Regions from separate parts of the Paenibacillus sp. 203 genome, predicted to be linked through region 3. Evidence: riboswitches for the same ligand, from Rfam matches in the RefSeq annotation. Region 3 holds a riboswitch; each other region holds the start of a gene.
What was found. Region 3 has a riboswitch for cyclic di-AMP ahead of WA407_RS10960 (hypothetical protein). Riboswitches for the same ligand answer to the same signal wherever they lie in the genome.
Positions count from the first base shown of each region.

Region 1: it holds a riboswitch for cyclic di-AMP, as region 3 does, so the genes downstream of both, WA407_RS25860 (C40 family peptidase) here and WA407_RS10960 (hypothetical protein) in region 3, are expected to answer to the same signal.
Region 2: it holds a riboswitch for cyclic di-AMP, as region 3 does, so the genes downstream of both, WA407_RS15745 (TrkH family potassium uptake protein) here and WA407_RS10960 (hypothetical protein) in region 3, are expected to answer to the same signal.

Region 1 covers NZ_JAXCHD010000024.1:16,976-23,745, reverse strand. Annotated here, with positions in the region: gene WA407_RS25870 (M1 family metallopeptidase) at 1-1,717, shown strand, start outside; gene WA407_RS25865 (hypothetical protein) at 1,729-2,556, shown strand; cyclic di-AMP (ydaO/yuaA leader) riboswitch at 2,832-2,969, shown strand; gene WA407_RS25860 (C40 family peptidase) at 2,975-3,475, shown strand; gene WA407_RS25855 (GNAT family N-acetyltransferase) at 3,781-4,287, shown strand; gene WA407_RS25850 (4a-hydroxytetrahydrobiopterin dehydratase) at 4,366-4,665, opposite strand; gene WA407_RS25845 (hypothetical protein) at 4,783-5,076, opposite strand; gene motA (flagellar motor stator protein MotA) at 5,264-6,058, shown strand; gene motB (flagellar motor protein MotB) at 6,051-6,770, shown strand, end outside.
Region 2 covers NZ_JAXCHD010000006.1:169,562-176,331, reverse strand. Annotated here, with positions in the region: gene WA407_RS15750 (potassium channel family protein) at 1-551, opposite strand, end outside; gene WA407_RS15745 (TrkH family potassium uptake protein) at 570-1,910, opposite strand; cyclic di-AMP (ydaO/yuaA leader) riboswitch at 2,319-2,471, opposite strand; gene WA407_RS15740 (CPBP family intramembrane glutamic endopeptidase) at 2,733-4,463, shown strand; gene uvrC (excinuclease ABC subunit UvrC) at 4,432-6,516, opposite strand; gene trxA (thioredoxin) at 6,677-6,770, opposite strand, start outside.
Region 3 covers NZ_JAXCHD010000004.1:328,511-335,280, forward strand. Annotated here, with positions in the region: gene WA407_RS10925 (MarR family winged helix-turn-helix transcriptional regulator) at 1-330, shown strand, start outside; gene WA407_RS10930 (helix-turn-helix domain-containing protein) at 516-890, shown strand; gene WA407_RS10935 (helix-turn-helix domain-containing protein) at 984-1,367, shown strand; gene WA407_RS10940 (XRE family transcriptional regulator) at 1,492-1,713, opposite strand; gene WA407_RS10945 (urease accessory protein UreF) at 2,010-2,747, opposite strand; tRNA gene WA407_RS10950 (tRNA-Leu) at 3,010-3,092, shown strand; gene WA407_RS10955 (glutathione peroxidase) at 3,185-3,670, opposite strand; cyclic di-AMP (ydaO/yuaA leader) riboswitch at 4,137-4,304, shown strand; gene WA407_RS10960 (hypothetical protein) at 4,420-4,815, shown strand; gene WA407_RS26740 (potassium-transporting ATPase subunit F) at 4,999-5,076, shown strand; gene kdpA (potassium-transporting ATPase subunit KdpA) at 5,228-6,770, shown strand, end outside.

The DNA of each region.
Region 1 (6,770 bases), on a different contig from region 3:
AGGCACTGAGACACTGACCTGGAAGCATCCGGGCAAGAAAACCGTGAATGATCTGTATCTTCATCTATACCCGAATGCCTTCTCTTCCATGGAAACTACCTTTATGAAGGAATCCGGTGGAAAGCTGCGCGGAGACACCATGCCCAAAGACGGCTTTGGCTCCATGACGCTGACTGAACTAAAAACAGAAGACGGTTTATCTCTCATGCACCGCATCCAATATGTGCAGCCAGATGACGGTAACGCAGGCGACCGTTCGCTCGTGAAGGTGCGTCTACCCAAGCCGGTACGAGGTGGCGAAGAAATCACATTATATATGAAGTTTGAGGTAAAACTGCCCGCCATCTTCGCTCGTATGGGTGCGACAGATGATTTTGTAATGGCAGGGCAATGGTTCCCGAAGCTCAGCGTCTACGAGACTGAAGGACAGCGTGGACGCGCCGAGGAGGGCTGGAACCTCCACCAGTATCATGGTAACTCCGAGTTTTATGCCGATTTTGGAATTTACAGCGTACGGATTCGGGTGCCTGAAACTCATATCGTAGCAGCGACCGGATTTCCCACCCGTGGTGCCGTCCGACAGAACGGCCAAAAAATATATCAATTTTATGCCGATGATGTACACGATTTTGCCTGGTCCGCTTCACCCAACTTTGTAACCGTAGAAGAACCCTTTTCTTCTGCTGAAGTCCCTGGTGTCAAAATCAAGCTCTACCTTGACCCGTCGCACAAGGAGCTCAAAGGGCGCTATATGAGCGCAGCGAAGGCCGCCCTTTCGTACTACAGCAAATGGTACGGGCCTTATCCATATTCCACCCTATCCATCGTGGTTCCACCCAAATCAGGCAATGGAGCCGGCGGTATGGAGTATCCGACACTCATCACGGCCGCTGCTGCGGGTAATCTGAATCCTGGCTATAGTCTGGAACGGACATTAGTTCATGAGATTGGACATCAATATTTCTACGGAATGGTAGCCAATAATGAATTTGAGGAGCCGTGGCTGGATGAAGGCTTCACCTCCTATGCAGAGGAGCGGCTTATGGAGCAAGAATATGGGCTTACCCCCAACCTGCCATTACAATCGGGACAGGTAGCTTCCCCACAGCCGCTAAACCGTGAGTCATGGAAGTATGGCTCAGCTGCTGAGTATGCGCAAAATGCCTACTCTCGAGGCAAGCTGGTACTACGGGGCATTGAACGTCAGGTGGGTATGAAAAAAATGGATCGCATTATGCGGACCTACGTCCAGACGTACCGATTTAAGCATCCGTCCTCAATGGATTTTCAACGTATCGTGGAGAGAGTCACCGGACGCTCATGGAGCCACTATTTTGAACAGTATGTATATGACGGCCAGATGGCGGACTTTTCAGTGGATCACATCACAAACCACAAGCTGGAGAATGGATATGAAGCAGTCGTGACGGTCAGCAAAAAAGGGGCGGATTATCCCAAGATCCCTGTCCAATTTACCTTCAAGGATGGTACCACGATATTCAAGGCTTGGGACGGCGCGGGCAAAAGCACAACTTTTCGGATCAAAAGTACTTCTCCCGTTTCCTATGTAACCCTTGATCCCCTATATACCATTGCACTGGAGAACAAGCATATTAACAATAGCCTAAAGGCCGAATTGGACGAAAAGCAACAAACCCGTTGGAGTGTTAGTGTAACCAAGCTGTTGGAGACACTGCTTGGAAGTCTGTCATGGTGAGGTGTCTATAGATGCGGACTGTTATAAAAGAGGGCTGGGCGCTGGTGCGCATACGATTCTATATCGTTATCATTTTATTTCTGTATCGACTACTGTGGGGGGTGTTTCTCTATCGGCTGGTGCAGTCTGCCGTTATCCCGCTATTGCTCCGTTATCCTGATCAGGGTCAAAACGAACTGGGACAGACCTTATTTTGGATGGAGAGTCAGATTGCTCTGATGGACAGCCGGGAAGTACATGTGTATTTGTGGATACTACTAGGGGCGACTGTACTACGCATACTGATCACTCCCTTCATTAGAGCCGGAATATATCAAAGTCTGCATACCGATGCGACTGAACCGCAAAGCCTGTCCTTTTTCAAGGGTATGAAACGCCATGGCATGTCGTCGCTGTTGTATTACACCATCGAGTTGGGACTGCTGCTGCTTCCCGCCTTTTGGGTAGTACCGAGACTCTACCCTATTGTAGCAGGAGCACTTCAATCTTCCTCTTATCTGCTGCATTTATTGCCCTATGTCATTGGATGGATGGCATACGGATGGTTCATTCGGCAGTGCATCCTGTATATGCAACTGGGTACTGTCGGTGGTCACGCCATACTATCGTCCCTGCTCGCCTTCTTTCGCCAGCTCCTCCCAGCTGTCGGTATATCCCTTTTGCTCGGTGCTTGTGTGCTGCTGGTCTTCGGTCTATTTGGCACCGTGGCGATGATTTGGACTGGCATGCTGGCGCTCATTCTCCAGCAATCGTATCATTTTGTTACTAGTCTGGTCAGGCTGTGGCATATCAGTTCGCAGTACAGACTATGGCATACCGATATCTCTAGTAGAAGCTAAGCCCTGCCTTTATGTTTTTTACTTCATTTCCGTCTGTCGAAAAACATGATTCATACCCGCGCAAACGACACATAACTGAATACTGTTAACAAGATCTGTTCCTGGGACATTAGGAGCAGATTTTTTTTGTAACTTTTTGCAATGAAACATTTGCCAAAGCCAGCCGTCTTTGTTACAATAATCGCAGTGAACTGATAGTAACAACTTTGTAATCTTTATTGTAACCTTTATCTCAAAAATAACGTTATTGTGAATACTGCTCTCCAAGGTGCACATCTTAAGTTAAGCCTAATTCCTGGCACCTAGGAAGCGGGGGAACCAGTTTGGGTGAATTGATCTCGCAACAGAGTGGTCATAGGGGAACCTTCTACCGAATCCTTAAGCTAACCTCGCAGGCATTGGAAGGGGTATATTTTTTTTGAAGAAGAAGCTAACGATCGCAGCTATGGGTCTTGCCATTGCCTTTACATCTTTTACATTCGGTGGCGGCAGTGCATATGCAGACTCTAAGATGGACCAGGTCATCCAAGATGCCAAAGGAACGAACTACAGAAGCGGAGGCACTACACTCGAGGGATTCGATTGCTCCGGCTTCACAATGTACGTATACAACAAACTGGGAATTAAACTTCCGCATCAATCCGGATCACAATTCAAAATGGGATCTTCTGTATCCCGCGATGAAATGAGACCTGGGGACCTGGTGTTCTTCAACACCACAGGAAGAGGCATTTCCCATGTAGGTATCTTCGTAGGTGAGGGGAAATTTGCCCACTCCTCGACTTCACGTGGTGTAGTAGTTAGCTCACTGAACGAAAATTATTACGCTAACCGCTATGTCGGTGCAAAAAGAATTATGAGCACAGACGCTTACCATTCTGTAGCTTCAGACATTCCTGATGACGATAACGTAGAATAACTAACGCACAGCAAGCTAACCCTAGCCGCAATTTGATTCTGGCCGGAATCGAATTGCGGTTTTTTATGTCCACAACATCAGCAATTATTATCTTTACTGACGAACTGAGACCTCAAAAGGTTTCAATTGTAGCGAACATCGTCGGTTTTACCGTCACCGCTGGGGGAGCATATGAGCAGTAATTCCTTCTTATTGAATGTATACCCGACTTAGGTATGAAATAAACACGCTTGCCATTCCTCTGCAACTTGTCTACAATCTGTTGTTAATGATTGAAGTACCTGTGTAAAAGGAGGATGGAACACATGCCGGCCTCAATATCCAACTATCGGATCGTACCGATGGACGAGCATCAAGCCGCTGCAATCTGTGAGTGGCACTATGATCCACCTTATAACATATACGGTTGGCTCCCCTGGGAACAAATGAAGGCGCTTGAAGTCGAATTTGGAAGTCCCACGCTTCGCCAAGAGCAATATGTTGCCGTACTGGATAAAGAGAACAAACTGACGGGATTTGCTCAATATTTTCCTATGATCGGTGTGACCCGGCTAGGTCTTGGAATGCATCCTGACAGATGCGGACATGGCAAAGGCTCTGATTTTGTCCGTGCCATTGCAGAGGAAGCTCAACGACGCAACCCGAAGAATGAAATTGATCTAGAGGTGCTCACTTGGAATGGGCGCGCTATCCGGGCCTATAAGGCGGCTGGATTTGAGCTTACAGATACCTATGAACGCCAGACTCCTGATGGCAAAAAACCATTTTATTGTATGGTATATCGTCCCGAGCACCCAACCCAGATTCTATGATAAAAGCGCCTTCGGCATACAACCACAATGTTGTATAGCGAAGGCGCTTTTATCATCATACGACAGATCATTACAAGCTCAATGACTGCTGCGCATTTTTTCAAAAGCTTCATTATATTGTTGGGCTTCCTTAATATCCACGGCCATAATACCGCCGTCGTCCCAAGAGGTCAAACGCAGAGTCACGGTCTTATAATCAATCGTAATAAATGGATGATGATTGAATGCTTCAGATATAGCGGCAACTTCATCCACGAATGCAATCCCTTTCATAAAACTGGAAAAATTATATTTTCGGACGATCCAACGTCCTTCCTCCAGTTCCCAGCCCTCCAGTTTCTCCAGATGTGCTTCAATCTCTTCTTGTGTAAAAGGCATGTTACGAACTCCTCCCCGTTTATACGGAAGCCTTTCGACCGCTTAAATACGGCCAAAACTACGATATATTGGTGTACATATTACCACGGCCCCGTTGATAAATCCATAAGACGGACCTCAAATCAAAGGGACTGACGTCAGCTCCTCGTCCCCAATAAGTACATAGATGCGATGCTGCTCCGGCTCATAGATCACAACGCCACTCCCTACAGTGATTGTGGGCTCTGTACCCAGTGCATAAAATAAGTCTTCTGCCAAAGCTTCATTGACTTCCTGACGTCCCGCCGGATCCAGCCTGTCCCAATCTTCTGCTTCCATCTCAAAAAATTCATAGCTATCTGGGATGCGCCCCACAGCCTCTGTCAAATCGTTCAAAATTTGTTCATACTCACGCCCATGCTTTACTCCCATGCCATTTCCTCCAATGGTTCCGCCATTCAATACATAATCACCTTATTATACCGGAAATTCGCACTTAACAAAAAAGAGAGTTTTGTCGATAAATACTATAATCCGTCTTGTAATGACGCGCTTGGGGCAAGGACGACCCCGGCGGCATGAAAGGATTCAAAATCTATTCTCATGGATGAGGTGTATCATGCAAATTTCAACCATTATCGGACTTGTGCTCGGGATTGTGTCACTGGTCGTCGGGATGATCTTAAAAGGCGCTCCGGTCGTCAATTTGGTCAATAATCCCGCTGCTTACATGATTATTTTCGTCGGAACGGCAGCGAGTATATTTATGGCCTTCCCGATGGCAGAAATCAAACGGATTCCGAAGCTGTTCAAGGTTATTTTCACCGAACAAAAACTGTTAGACCGCAAAGAGCTCATCGGTACGTTTACCGAGTGGGCATCCATTACCCGTCGTGAAGGTCTGCTCGCCTTGGAATCCAAGGTAGAAGAAATCGACGATCCCTTTATGCGTGGCGGCATGCGAATGATTATTGACGGCAATGATCAGGAATTCGTACGGGACGTTCTGATGGAGGATATCAATGCTACCGAGGATCGACATCGCTCTGGCGCACTGATCTTCTCCCAAGCCGGTATGTACGCTCCAACGCTCGGGGTACTCGGTGCGGTTGTAGGTCTGATCGCAGCTCTGGCTGACCTTAGTGACATGGAAAAGCTCTCTCATGCCATTGCAGCAGCCTTCATTGCGACGTTGCTCGGTATTTTTACAGGTTATGTTCTATGGCATCCGATGTCCAACAAGCTGAAACGGTTATCCAAAAAAGAAGTGGAGCTTAAATTAATGATGGTCGAAGGTCTGCTTTCCATTCAATCGGGGATATCGACAATTGCCATCAGTCAGAAACTGACGATCTTCCTGACTCCGACCGAACGGGCTACATTGACCCAGAAGGATGGCGATTCCAGTGAGTAAAAAGAGACATGAACCGCATGAAGAGCATGCTGACGAAAGCTGGCTGTTGCCATATTCCGACTTAATGACCCTTCTGTTGGCTCTTTTCATTGTCTTATTCGGTATGAGCTCGCTCGACGCCAAAAAATTTGAAACTATGGCTCAATCCCTGAGTTCAGCTTTTAGTGGGGGCACTGGCGTGCTGGATCACTCGGCCGCGAATCCGTCGTCACAATCCATGGATATGGGCAAAAATAAAGAACAAGTATCACAACCCTTAAAATCGAAAGCTACTTCTACCTCTGAACTGCAAAAACAGCTTGCCCAGCGGGAAGAAGAAGATTTAAAAAAGCTTAAAAAACAGATGGATCAATATATTCAAAATAACGGCCTGTCACCTCTGCTGAATACCAAGCTGAACCAATCCCAGCTGATGATCACCATTAGTGATAATGCCCTGTTTTCATCCGGGCAAGCCGAAGTAAAACCGGGAGCGAGAAAGCTGGCCAAGTCTATTTCTAGTATGCTCCAGCAGTTCCCTGGCTATGATGTTATCGTATCGGGTCATACGGATAATGTACCGATCTCCAACAGCCAGTTCCCGTCCAACTTTGATTTGAGCGCCCAGCGCTCTCTGAATTTCTTGCGTATCTTGTTGCTCAATCCAGATCTCGATCCAACCAAGTTTGTATCCATCGGTTATGGCGAGTATCGTCCATTGGCAAGCAATCAA
Region 2 (6,770 bases), on a different contig from region 3:
TTCGCTGTATGAAGCGCCACGACGCTACAACCAAAGCGGGTACGGGCATTTAGCTCTGCTAGCGTTTTGCCATTCAGACATGCAGGTACATTGAGTTCCACAATACTGTATTCCTTAGACAACTCCAAATAATCGAGCAAATTAGGCGTGACTAGCTGGTGAGCCACCCGGATACCCATATCCCGTTCTGGATAAATAATCCGGTCCACACCGAGCTTTTCTAACGCACGCCCGTGCAGCACAGATATGGCTTTGGCTACAACTTTTTTCACACCCAGCTCCTTCAGCAAAATGGCGGTGAGGATGCTTACCTGAATGTCATCACCAATAGCAACAATGCCACAATCGAAATTACGGATGCCCAGTGATCGCAACGAATCTTCATCGGTAGCGTCCGCCACGACAGTATGTGTCAACATCTCACTCATACTGTCCACAACATCCTCATTCCGGTCAATGCCTAGCACCTCGCACCCCATATCAACCAATTGCAAAGCCAGGCTTGAGCCGAACCGCCCCAAGCCAATAACTACAAACTGCTGCGTTTTCATATCTACTCGAAAACTCCCTTATCCTATAATCATTTTGCCTTCCGGATGACGATACAATTCTTTACCCTTTTTCGGCCCCAGTGCATAAGCTAGCGTGAGTGGCCCCAGTCTACCTGCAAACATCGTCAGGGTAATCACCAACTTTCCTATGACTGTCAAATCAGGTGTAAGCCCCATCGACAGCCCCACCGTACCAAACGCAGACACCGTCTCAAACAAGATCATCAGAAAATGATGATCTTCGGTTGCCGACAAAATCATGGTCACCCCGATCACGAACAGCAACCCCAGCAGTGTAATGGTCAAAGCCTTGTAAATTCGTCCCTGCGCAAGTCGGTACTTGAACAGTACAATATCTTCCCGCCCCCGCAGCATCGAAATCACCGCTCCAATGAGCAGGGCGAATGTTGTGGTCTTAATCCCGCCTCCAGTGGAACCAGGAGAAGCCCCAATAAACATGAGTATGATGATAAAAAACTGCGTAGCCTGCCGCAAGCCTGCGATGTCCAGCGTATTGGCACCTGCGGTACGGGGAGTAACGGACTGGAATAAAGATCCCAGTAGCTTACCACCCCAATCAAGCGAGCCAAGAGTCCTTGGATTCGTAAACTCAAATACAAAAATCACGAGCGTGCCGACTACAATCATTGCGCCCGTCATGCTGAGTACCACCTTGGTATGCAAGGACAGTCTCTTGCGCTTGCGATATTCTGCCAGGTCTGACATCACTACAAAACCAATGCCGCCAGAAATAATTAGAAACATTGCGGTAAAATTAACAATCGGATCATATACATAACCTGTCAAGCTGCGAAATTCACCGAATAAATCAAAACCAGCATTGTTAAACATGGAGATGGCATGCCAGATTCCAAAATAAATCGCCCTGCCTACGGGCATATCAAAGGACCAGCGAACCGAGAATATCGTAGCGCATACGCCTTCAATAACCAGTGAGTACAGCAATACCTTACGGATTAACCCGACAATTCCCTCTACAGAAGTCTGATTCATCGCTTCCTGCAAAATGAGGCGCTCCCGCAAGGAAATCCGACGTTTGAACACCAGCGCGATCAAGGTAGCCATAGTCATAAAGCCGAGACCGCCAATCTGAATGAGTGCAGCGATGACGACTTGACCAAAGGTTGTGAAAAAGGTCCCTGTATCCTTAACGACAAGCCCTGTTACACACGTCGCGGACGCGGCAGTAAACAAAGCGTCTATAAACGCAAGTGGCTTTCCTGTTGTATTGGAGATCGGCAGCATTAACAATAAGCTACCTATTAGAATGATAATGGCAAAGCCCGCAACGAATATCTGCGGTGGAGAAAGCCGAAGCCAGCTTGCATTGGGATTCATCTATTCATCACTTCTCTCCTAATCCTTAAAACTATAAATCAGTGATTTAATACGGTGTAAGCTCGCTACGCGTTCCATTTGATCTTTCGATCGTCGTTGCCCCTGAATTTTTTGATTTTTCCAAACCTTAGTTAACTATAATTAGCATTCCCTGAATACAGGAAGAATGCATGTCAAGCACTACTCGGCCCCCTGTGCTATTGGCGGGCAGTAGCGAAGGGGGCAGAATTGTTCTGAAGAAGCGAAGCGTTTGCCTTTATCTCCGGATTTTAACCATTAAAGGGGGTATACAATAAAAAAATCCGGGGATAACAGCAATCGGAAGAATAATCTGCACCCGCAGCGGTCTAACCAATCCAAACACTTTTATACGCACAAAAAAAGACACCGGAAAACCGAGTGCCTGACTTGGTTCCTGCTCATAGCCTACGAGGTTAGCTGACGGATTCGGGCAGCACAGTATGCCCTATTTACACTTCCGATCCAGCAGGATCGGTTGTAAAATTCACCCCAGTAACATGGTTCCCCCGTTTTCCCATAGAAATTCGGCTCAACTGTATATCATTACCTATGTATTTCATAGGCATTGCCTCAAGATTATAATCCTTCTATATCCAGATCACAAAACCGATTTCGCCGAAAAAACGTGAAATTGGCTTTATTTTGCGAATGGGCATCGTTTAATCGCAGCTTATCTAATTTTATTGGAACTTTAAAGTGCTTTCACTCTATTTTCATGAATATCGCTTGTCTGTTGGCGCGAACCTGTGCAGTATGATATCTTTAATGGATGTTCTTATTTACAGATTAAGGAGGAAACTCATGAATCCTATCGGGAAACCGGTCGTGCTCACGGCCAACTTCAAAAAATTAGGCTTGCTGGGCGGGATTGGCCTGATTTGCTTTTTTATCTTTCAATTGCTTATTCCCTCGCTTAGCAATCCGAGTCCAGAATCAGTAATGAACGCAAAGGTCATCAGCAAACAAGAAGCGGTCATACACGCATTGGACTTCGCCCGCTCCGAGCTGGGCTATACTGAATCACAGCCTGAGGAGCCTGTCGTGACCTATCAGGCCGAAACAGATTTGTACGGTTATTTATCTAGAGAAAAACTACTTCAACAGTACGACCGTACATGGAAAAAAAGTTACCCTTACGAAACCTTTCGGGTCGATCTGCCTGAATCCTCAGCGAAGAGTAAACTGCAAATTCATGTGGATTTATCCACTGGCAAGGTCGTTAGCTTTAAACGGATCACCTCCAGCACCAATTACACACAGGCTGATATTTCTACGGATGAACAAGCACGTAACAGGCTTGTACGTGTGGCTGAGGACGGCATGACGCTCGAAGCCAAGGAGCAGGCGGCCGCAGTATGGGTCAAGCGCTTTGGCTTTAAGCCGTCGGATTTGAAGCTTGCGACCACTGAACAAGAAGGCGGATTAAAGTATACCGTAGACGATAAAAAAATCGGCGCCTCGGTACTTACACTGGCTTTTACTTTTGAAGACGGTGATGTTCGCTCCTTCACCCAAAGCTTTTCGGCCCCGTCGTCCTATACCGATTATATCGAAAAGCAAACATTTTGGGCGAATTTGATGACCTATGCGGGTTATGCCCTATTTAGCTTTGTACTGGGTGTACTTGCCATTGTGTATGCGTCACTCACCCGACGACATACTTCATTTGTACGCGGCATTGTTCTATCCGTTGTATACTTTATTGCTAGTATAGCTGGGACCATGAACATGCTGCCTTTATTGCAAGCAGAAGCAGGCGGTAAGGGCATGCTTATATTTCTTATGGTTTTCCAGATTGGTGTTACCTTTTTCATGGCTGTAGCGCTCTACTTCTCCTTGGTCGGCGGTGACGGGCTTATGCGTCAGGTTGGACTGAATGCATGGCCGCGTGCAAAAGAGCCGGGCTACGGGTTGTATGTGCTTCGCAGTATGTATGTTGGCTACTTGTGGGCCTTTATTTTACTCGGGGTACAATCCATCTTATTCTTTATACTGGAGCGCACATTTAATACATTCTCCACCACAGATGCCACACAATCCCCTTACAATATGGCTTATCCATGGCTACTGCCGATTATGGCGTGGATGGCAGGTATTGGAGAAGAGACTGTCTACCGTCTGTTTGGTATTCCGATGGTCAAAAAAATAGTGAAAAACACTTTTGTTGCTTGTCTGATCACCACGCTGATTTGGGCACTGGGACATACGCTTTATCCGATCTATCCGGTGATTTCCAGACCTATTGAGCTGACTTTTCTTGGTTTGCTGTTCAGTTTTGTGTTCCTGCGTTACGGCTTTATTGCCGCCATGTTCAGCCACGTTATTTTTGACAGCATTCTAATGGGACTTAGTGTGATGAGTCTGGGAGACACTGTGAATGTGAGCGCTGGTCTATTCTGGATCTTACTTCCAGCCATCGTGGGTTACATCATTTATTGGTTTAGTCCTAAAAAGCCAAATCGAATTATGTTTGAACCTATAAAAAAAGAGGAGCCGTATTCTACGACTCCTCCTCCCGAAGGGCAGCTATAATCTGACGCGCAAGCTTATCCCCAATAGAGAGAGGCCGGAAGTCTTCGACACTGGCCTCTCTTATTTTTTTGAGCGATCCAAAATGCTTAAGCAGTAACTTACGCCGTTTCTCGCCGATGCCTGGAATAGAGTCCAGCCGGGAAGTTACCATAGATTTGCCGCGTTGCTCGCGGTGGAACGTAATGGCAAAACGGTGAACCTCGTCCTGAATCCGTTGCAGCAGATAAAATTCTTCGCTATTGCGTGCAAGTGTCACGGCCTCAGAGGACTCTCCCACTAATAGTTGGGAAGTTCTATGTTTGGCATCCTTCACCAGACCACACACAGGAATGAACAAACCCAGCTCATTTTGCAATACATCGGTCGCCGCCTTAATTTGTCCACGTCCACCATCGACAACGATCAAGTCGGGACGTTCCAAATTTTCCTTAAGCACACGTTCATATCTACGTCGGATAACCTCACGCATTGTTTCATAATCATCGGGTCCCTGCACAGAACGGATTTTATATTTTCGATACTCCTTCTTGGCAGGCTTGCCATCAATAAACACGATCATGGCTGAGACTGGATCGGAACCCTGGATGTTGGAGTTATCAAACGCCTCCACCCGGTGCAAGCTATCCAGTCCAATGGCACGTCCGAGATTGCTTGCAGCTTTGGATGTCCGTTCCTCATCCCGCTCGATCAGCTTAAACTTCTCATCCAAAGCAACACGTGCATTTTCCGTCGCCATGCCTGTCATTTGCTTTTTCAGTCCACGCTGCGGTACAAGTACCTTTACATCCAACCATTCAGCCAGAGCGAGAGCCGCCGTACTCGGGTCCTCCAGTCCACCGGATAGTTGGGTTTCTGTTTCCTTTACTCCGGTATCTTGGTCACTAACTTGGTCTTGATTTGTTGCTGCTGCATAAGTTGCCCGTTCTTCAGCCACCAGCAATGAGTCAGCAGAAGGCTCTGTCTCCGTTTGTATCGCTTTCTCATCTGTCTGTCCGGTAGCATCGGTTGTAGCTGCACTGTGGAGTACAGTTTCTGCCGCAACCGGTTGATCGACATTGACCTGTTCGGCCTGCATCAGCTTAGGAGAATCTGGAAGCAATATTTCTTGCGGCACTGCCGGGTTGTCACTATAATATTGCGTCACATAGGACATAAAATCACTGTAAGCCTCACCGTAGAAAGGAAAAGTCGACATATGGCGCTCGATCATTTTACCTTTGCGGACATATAGGATTTGTACACACATCCAGCCCTTATCTACTGAAAAACCAAATACATCTCGATCCTTCGCATCCGATGTGGTGATTTTCTGCTTTTCCATCATCGCGTCGATGCTGATAATCTGATCTCGCAGCTCCTTGGCCCGCTCAAAATACAATTCCTCTGCGGCCTCCTGCATTTTACGCTGAAGATCCTTTTTAATTTCCTCATGTCCCCCGCTCAAAAAGGAACCAATCTCCTGACCAATCTGGTCATACGTTTCCTTCTCGACCTCTTTCACACAAGGCCCCAAACATTGATGCATGTGATAATACAGACACACTTCCTTGGGCATTACACCACACTTGCGTAACGGATACATACGATCCAGCAGCTTCTTCGTCTGATGTGCCGCGTAGGAATTGGGGTACGGTCCAAAATATTTTGCTTTATCTTTCAGAACGCGACGGGTCACCTCCAGCTTGGGGTGTGCCTCGTTCGTAATTTTCAAATACGGAAAGGTTTTATCATCCTTCAATAGCACGTTATAACGCGGCTGGTACTTTTTAATGAGGTTGCACTCCAAGATGAGCGCCTCCATATTACTGCCTGTAACGATATATTCAAAATCACGGATATCGGAAACCAGTCGCTGCGTCTTGCCGTTATGGCTACCTGTAAAATAGGAACGGACCCGGTTTTTCAACACTTTGGCCTTGCCGACATAAATAATGGTGCCTTCGCTATTCTTCATCAGGTAACAGCCTGATGCATCCGGCAGTAACGCTAATTTGTGCCGTATGTTCTCCAGCGCCTTTTCCTGATTCTGCAAGTCCTCCGCATAAGGTTTCATTCGCCCGGTTCCTCCTTCCATTCTTAATGATTACTCAACTAACTACTTAGAATATATAGGAATAATACACAAAAACGCCCCCGGTATTTACAACCGGAGGCATTGACCTTTCATGGCCGCTCCACCAAGCCCCCGCGGGAGCATGGGTCACATGCGATGATTATTGGTGTTTAGTAAGCATGCTTTTCAGTGCTTCTTTGGAGTTCAGACCTACCACTTTATCGACAGGCTGTCCGTCTTTGAAGACGATCAGG
Region 3 (6,770 bases):
GTATTACTGCTTCTGCGTGAGGTGCGCTTGTCTACGGTATCTGATTTATCCAAACAGCTCAATGTCTCACGTCCGAACATGACTCCTCTTCTGGACAAACTGGTGGAGCATGGGTTGGCTGACCGCCAGTCGTGTGATTCGGATCGCAGAGTCGTGAATGTGGCGATTACACAAGAAGGCGATGCTTTTTGTGAACAGGTATTTCATACCTTCTCCAATAAAATTCAAGAAAGACTGGTGTATCTGCCAGAAGAAGATTTATTGCATCTGAGTGAAACTTTGAATGAATTGAAGCATATCTTACTTAAAATCGACAACGCTGCTACGTGATTGGCGTAAGTGAACTGGCTTAAAGACCGCCCTTTCTTCGGAAAACAGGCGGTTTTTGTTGCGTGTTGTGGTATAATGGAAACCAACATACATAATTCGGTAATTTTAGCATACGTGATCTTTGAAATGGGAACAGAGAACATGATATCGTTATTTGAGAGCCTGCTAGGGAGGAAGGAACTTCTATGCAATCTATTTACCATCGCATTGAGGAACTCATCAAGGAACGGGGAATGACGAAAAAGGCGTTCTGCCAGCAGTTAGGCATTAGTACAGGGAACTTCGGGGATTGGAAAAGAGGAAAAACGACGCCGGGCACGAATAAACTCATTGAAATCGCTTCTTTTTTTGATGCCAGTCTGGATTGGATTATGCTGGGTCGAGATGTACAGGGTGAGGTGCTGAAGGAGTCGCAAGACCCTTATTTTTTTGACGCTTCAGGGCAACTGAATTGCCAGGGGGAACCGCTTAGTGAGACGGAAAGAAATTTTTTACTTGAGTATATTGAATTTACCCGCTTTCGTAAAGAGAAAAACCAGCGCAATTCTACTATGGGGTAATGGTTGCTTAGGATTTGATGAGGATTACTAATGAGTAAGGCTGAAAAATGAAAATTAATTCAGAAAAAGTTACTGTGTCGGAGGGGAAACATTTTGGGAGATCAAACTATTTATCAGCGGATTGAAGCTTTGATTAAGGATCGCGGAATGACCAAGAAGGCATTTTGTGAAAAACTTAAAATCAGTTCAGGGAATCTCGGTGATTGGAGAAGAGGTAAAACAACGCCGGGTACCGCCCATTTGATTCAGATTTCGGACTTTTTTAATGTATCGCTTGATTGGTTAATGAAAGGAATTAAGCCAGGGGAAGGCGTACTTCAGGAGCAGAAGGCTGCTTATTTTTTTGGAGTGATGGGGCCACTGAATTGCCAGGCAGAAGATCTTGAGACGGAAGAACAGAATTTTATTTTAGAATATGTTGAATTTGCGAAATACCGTAAGCAAAAAAGTGACAAGGATAAAACAAAGCCGGAATAATTTTTTGGCTAAAGATCGTCTGGGTTGAAAACCCGTAAACGAACTGGAGGGGTTCGCTTTACGGGTTTATTTGGTTTCTTGGTGATATGGAATGACCTATATGTAACTGGAATGCTTGTTGAATTTAGAGTGGCGGTGCCTCCTTATAATCGTTATCTTCGATGTTCAGAATTGCAGCAACTTGTTTTCTGTACCTTTGTGCTTTGCGGGTGCCGTGAATCAGATTGGACAAGCGTGAAGGCGGAATATTGTGTGTCTCACAAAATGTTTTCTGATCCAGTCGAAGTTCGACAAGCCGTTGTTTGATGGCCCACCCGAAGGAGGTGACAGGCATTTTGTTGTTCAAGAGAAATCGCCCCTTACGGATTCTTGCGGAATAATTGGTGTGTTATAATAATCATCAGTAAACATGTTAGAATTAACCATCTGAAACTATGATACACTTTTATACGTGTTTTTACAATCGTAAATACGTTATTTTGTTGAATTAATTACTTAATTAAGTGCTAGGTGGTTCTGATAACCCGTCTAGAGTCTACTAATAGTGTGAATTTCGATTATATGTGGATAAAAAACACTCTGCCACCTGAGGAAAGGGACAGAGTGTTTTTGGTGTTGCTGCCACATTAGCGAAACGACGCATCAGGGGGATGCTGGAAGGCGTTTGAATAGACCTGAGGAGGAAAACAGTCTAGGCTCATCCAATTGGCTATTATGGCTCATATAAAGCGGTAGAGTGATGTAGGAGCTGGACCAATGTCTGTGAAGAAGGCGACGCTGAAATGCAGTTGGCTCAGGTTTGTTAAGCTTCTTCCATGCGGAGAGCAGCTCGCTGGTCATACGCTCCATAAAAGGGTTCTTTTCCTCATAGGGAGGATTGAGTAGTTTGAAGGCATCTTCCACACAGAAGGACACCGCTGCGCCAAGATAGCCGTGAACGGTCTGTTCTACATCGTTTACGAGAAGGAAGTTAATCCAGGTGTGAACGGTAGCGAGTGTGCCAATTGCATTGTATTGAATGAGTATGGATTCCAACTGGTCAAATTCAAGCCAAGGATAAAGAGCCTTAGCGAGCTTAAGTAGACGCTGACCGGATAGACGCAACTCCTTCACATGCTGCAAGGAGGGACGTTGGGTATGCAGCATCTTATCAATGAGAGCGATCCGCCAACCGTCATTCTGCTGGATGGCGACATACAGACTTTTGATAGCCATGCCGTCAACGGTTGTAAATTGAGGATACAAATCATTCAGCATGTAATGTTCCAAGTCTTGTAGACTGTTCAAATGTCCGTTGCGGAATAGTTTCTCCAGTCCGTTAAAACGGGTGAAGCCACCAACAGGTAGGGAAGGGTCCAACAATAATGCATAGTTCAGCAAACGGTTGCCTTTATGCAGGGCGGTTCGCCTCCTCGAAGTGAATCCTTATGTTATATTATTTTACTCTTTACTTAGGGATAACGAAAAAATTCGAAATGTATGTAATATATATTTACATTTTAGTAGCCTTTTTGTCAAATTAAATATTATTATCGCTCATATATGTTAGATAAAATAACATATAAAATAATTATTATATTTGTGTTTACAAATAGTTGATGAGAGAGTATAATAAATCTGTTGCCTCAATACATTATGATTTGCGGTCGTGGTGGAATGGCAGACACGCTATCTTGAGGGGGTAGTGGGCGTACGCCCGTGGAGGTTCGAGTCCTCTCGACCGCATTATATGCAAGACCTAGTTAAAAAAAGCATCCTGACACGCTTTACGTGAAGGGATGCTTTTTTTGTTTTAATAACTGTGATAAAGAAGAATATCAGTTTTGCTGCAAAAGCTTCTCTATATCTCCCGCCAACTTATCTGGAGTGGTTTGCGGTGCATAGCGCTTAAATACGTTACCTTCTCGTGTAATTAAGAATTTAGTAAAATTCCATTTGATCGCTTTGGACCCTAATACCCCCGGAGCTGTTTGGGTCAGGTAGCGAAATAAGGGGTGCGCTTGATCGCCATTGACATCTGTCTTGGCGAACATCGGAAAGGTAACACCATAATTGATCTGGCAAAACTCGGAAATCTCCTCGCTGGACCCTGGCTCTTGTTTGGCGAATTGGTTGCTGGGAAATCCCAAAATTTCGAGCCCCAGTTCATGGTACTGGTCATATAGCTCTTGTAACGCTTTGTATTGGGGGGTTAACCCGCATTTGCTGGCTGTGTTCACAATAAGCAGAACATTCCCTTTATATGTGGATAACGGAATTGGTTTCCCTTGCAGGGTTTGCGCATCATATTCATAAACGGTCATAGTATCTCTCCTTATTCAATATTCAGCAATTAAATTGTAAGCAATTCAAAGTGAGGTTGCAAGTCTGGAAAAGCTGTATTAAGCCTTCTGCCGCTGTAAAATCGTATTTTGTTCAAAACAGTAAATCGCACCGCAAATGGAGCGAATTAAGGTGTTTCTTCTTATAAAAGCGGGTTCAATCGGTGCTTAGCTGGTACATATAGCGTATTTTCTTCTCTTTTTACAAAAAAAGGCCAAAAACGCTCTACCCTACGCCAATATTGACATGCTTGTCATTTTCAAAAAGGGATGAAAAACAGAGATTGAATGAGCTGTGAGAAGCATAGTTGCATTGTAAGCGTTATTATTAATCTTCTATGCTCTAAAGGCCGATTTATAACCCCGCAGTTGAGCTTTACAGTCTTCCATGCGCGGGTGTATGATTCAAGACGTAATTTCAAATTAACTTGAATGAAGCAACAACGAAATGTCTATAGCGCTGAATTTTGCAGTTGCAAAAGCGGGGGAACCAATCGAGACTGTACGGCTTGCCGTGTGTCTCATGGGGTGAATTTTCCGGTCAAGTGCCAGAAATAGGGCGACTCTCACGTCCGAATCCGACAGCTAACCTCGTAAGCGTACAGGGAGAGGCAACAAACCGCCGTGTGCAGCCATGGTTTATTTTATCATGGATATGTCAGAAGCCGGAGGAAAGCCTTTTTCCTTCGGCTTCTTTTTGTTGTCTTTTTATACCGGGAGAGGAGCTACTGATGGAAGGTCGGTTAATTATTGTCACTGCACCGAATGAAGCGGGCAGAAGTTTTGTGAAATTGCTTATTTACAAAAAATTGGCGTTTGCAGTTCTGACGAATAGCGCCCAGGAGGAACGACAGCTCAAAAAAATGGGTGTGGAGCACATTGTCCGCATCAATACCATGCAAGCGGGAAAATGGAATTTTCCAAAAAAAGAAATTGGTAGTGTGTATTTGTTTGAGAACAGCTTGAATCTGACTTGCCGTTTCCTGCAAATATGTCGGCCGCTAACATCGGAATCGATCTATGTTATTACACACGGCTGTAATCCACAAGGAATTTATCGGGGATTGGGAGCGGACCATGTGATCTACACATTGAACGGAGAGGTGGGTTTTCTGCTGAACGGATAAGCACTTATAACATAGTTGTTTTATGATTTTATGATGAAATAAGAATGGCGATCTGAAGACCGATACGGAGGGTATAAACATGATGGATATATACATGCTGCTCGTCATGGCTGTGAGTTATGGAGTGATACTGCTGTTTGTACGCTGGTGTGATGCGCAGACCTCTAAAGGAGGACGAAGAGGATGATCGTTATACTCGGGCTTACGGCTATTGTGTTTATGTATTTAATCTACGCACTCCTGAACCCTGAAAAGTTCTAGTCACTGGTAGGGATAGAGTGGGCGGGAACAACAGATCTGAACATTAAAGCATCATAGGTAGCAGGTTTTCGCAAACGTGTGCACACAATTGGTGCTCTGGAAGCAGGTCTGTTGTTCCAAACGCAGGAGCATTTTGAAGGAGGAATAAAGGATGGAGCTGCTTCAAATTGGAATTGTGATCGTTATATTGCTGCTCTTGGTAAAGCCAATGGGTACATATATGTATCATGTATTCTCGAATGAACCCAATCGGACGGATCGGATTTTTGGCAGAACAGAAAAGCTGATTTATAAGGTAGTAGGCTTGAAGAAAATGGAGAGCATGCGTTGGACTACGTATGTTATGAGTTTCATTGCTACGAACGCCGTGCTTGTGGCAATCAGCTACTTGCTGTTGCGTTTACAGGGAATGCTTCCCGGTAATCCGGCTGGAAACAGTAATATGGAAGCATCACTAGCTTTTAATACGGTAATCAGCTTTATGACGAATACGAATCTCCAACATTATAGCGGAGAAAGCGGGCTTACGTATCTGACGCAGATGGCGTTCGTCACGATGATGATGTTCACTTCGGCTGCTTCCGGTTTTGCGGTTGCTGCGGCTTTTATGAGAGGATTGACGCGGCGCGGTGAAGGAATGGGCAATTTCTTTCAAGATTTTATTAAAGCCATCATAAGAATTTTCCTGCCGCTGGCCTTTGTGCTTACGCTGGTGCTGGTTGGATTGAAGGTGCCCCAGACGCTACAGCCTACGGCGGATATTACGACGCTGAGCGGAACACAGCAGCAGATTTCTATGGGACCCATTGCTTCTCTGGAGTCCATCAAGCATTTGGGGACAAACGGGGGTGGTTATGCGGGAGCTAACTCTGCGCATCCTTTTGAAAATCCAAGTCCTTGGACGAACGTGCTGGAAATTTTGGCAATGTGGGTAATGCCGGCTTCGTTGCCGTATACCTTTGGATTGTTTGCCCGTAATCGTAAGCAGGGCTGGATTATTTTTAGCTCCATGATGGTATTGTTTCTTATTTTTCTATCCATTACGTATGTGTCTGAGAAGACAGGTAATCCGTTAATCCAGACACTGGGTGTGGATGCTTCTCAGGGAAGCATGGAAGGGAAAGAGGTTCGTTTCGGCATTGGACAATCGGCTTTATTCACTGCGGTCACAACAGCGGCAACGACAGGTTCAGTCAATAATATGCATGATACACTAACCCCACTGGGTGGCATGGCTGCTTTGGGAGAAATGATGCTAAACGTCATTTTTGGCGGCAAGGGTGTCGGACTGATGAATATGCTGATGTATGCGATTCTGGGTGTGTTTATATGCGGACTGATGGTCGGGAGAACTCCGGAATTTATGGGGAGGAAAATTGAAGGCAAGGAAATGAAGCTGATCGCGATTGCCATTTTGGTACATCCGTTTCTCATTCTCGCCCCAACTGCACTTGCATTTATGAGTCATTGGGGATACGATGCGGTCACGAACCCTGGCTATCACGGGTTGACTCAGGTGCTCTATGAATATGCGTCATCTGCCGCAAATAACGGTTCGGGATTTGAAGGTCTTTCGGATAACAATGTATTCTGGAACATGACGACGGGGATGGTTATGTTCTTCGGACGATATGTATCTATGATTGCATTGTTGGCTGTGGCGGCTTCGTTGAATGCCAAAGCACCGACTCCGG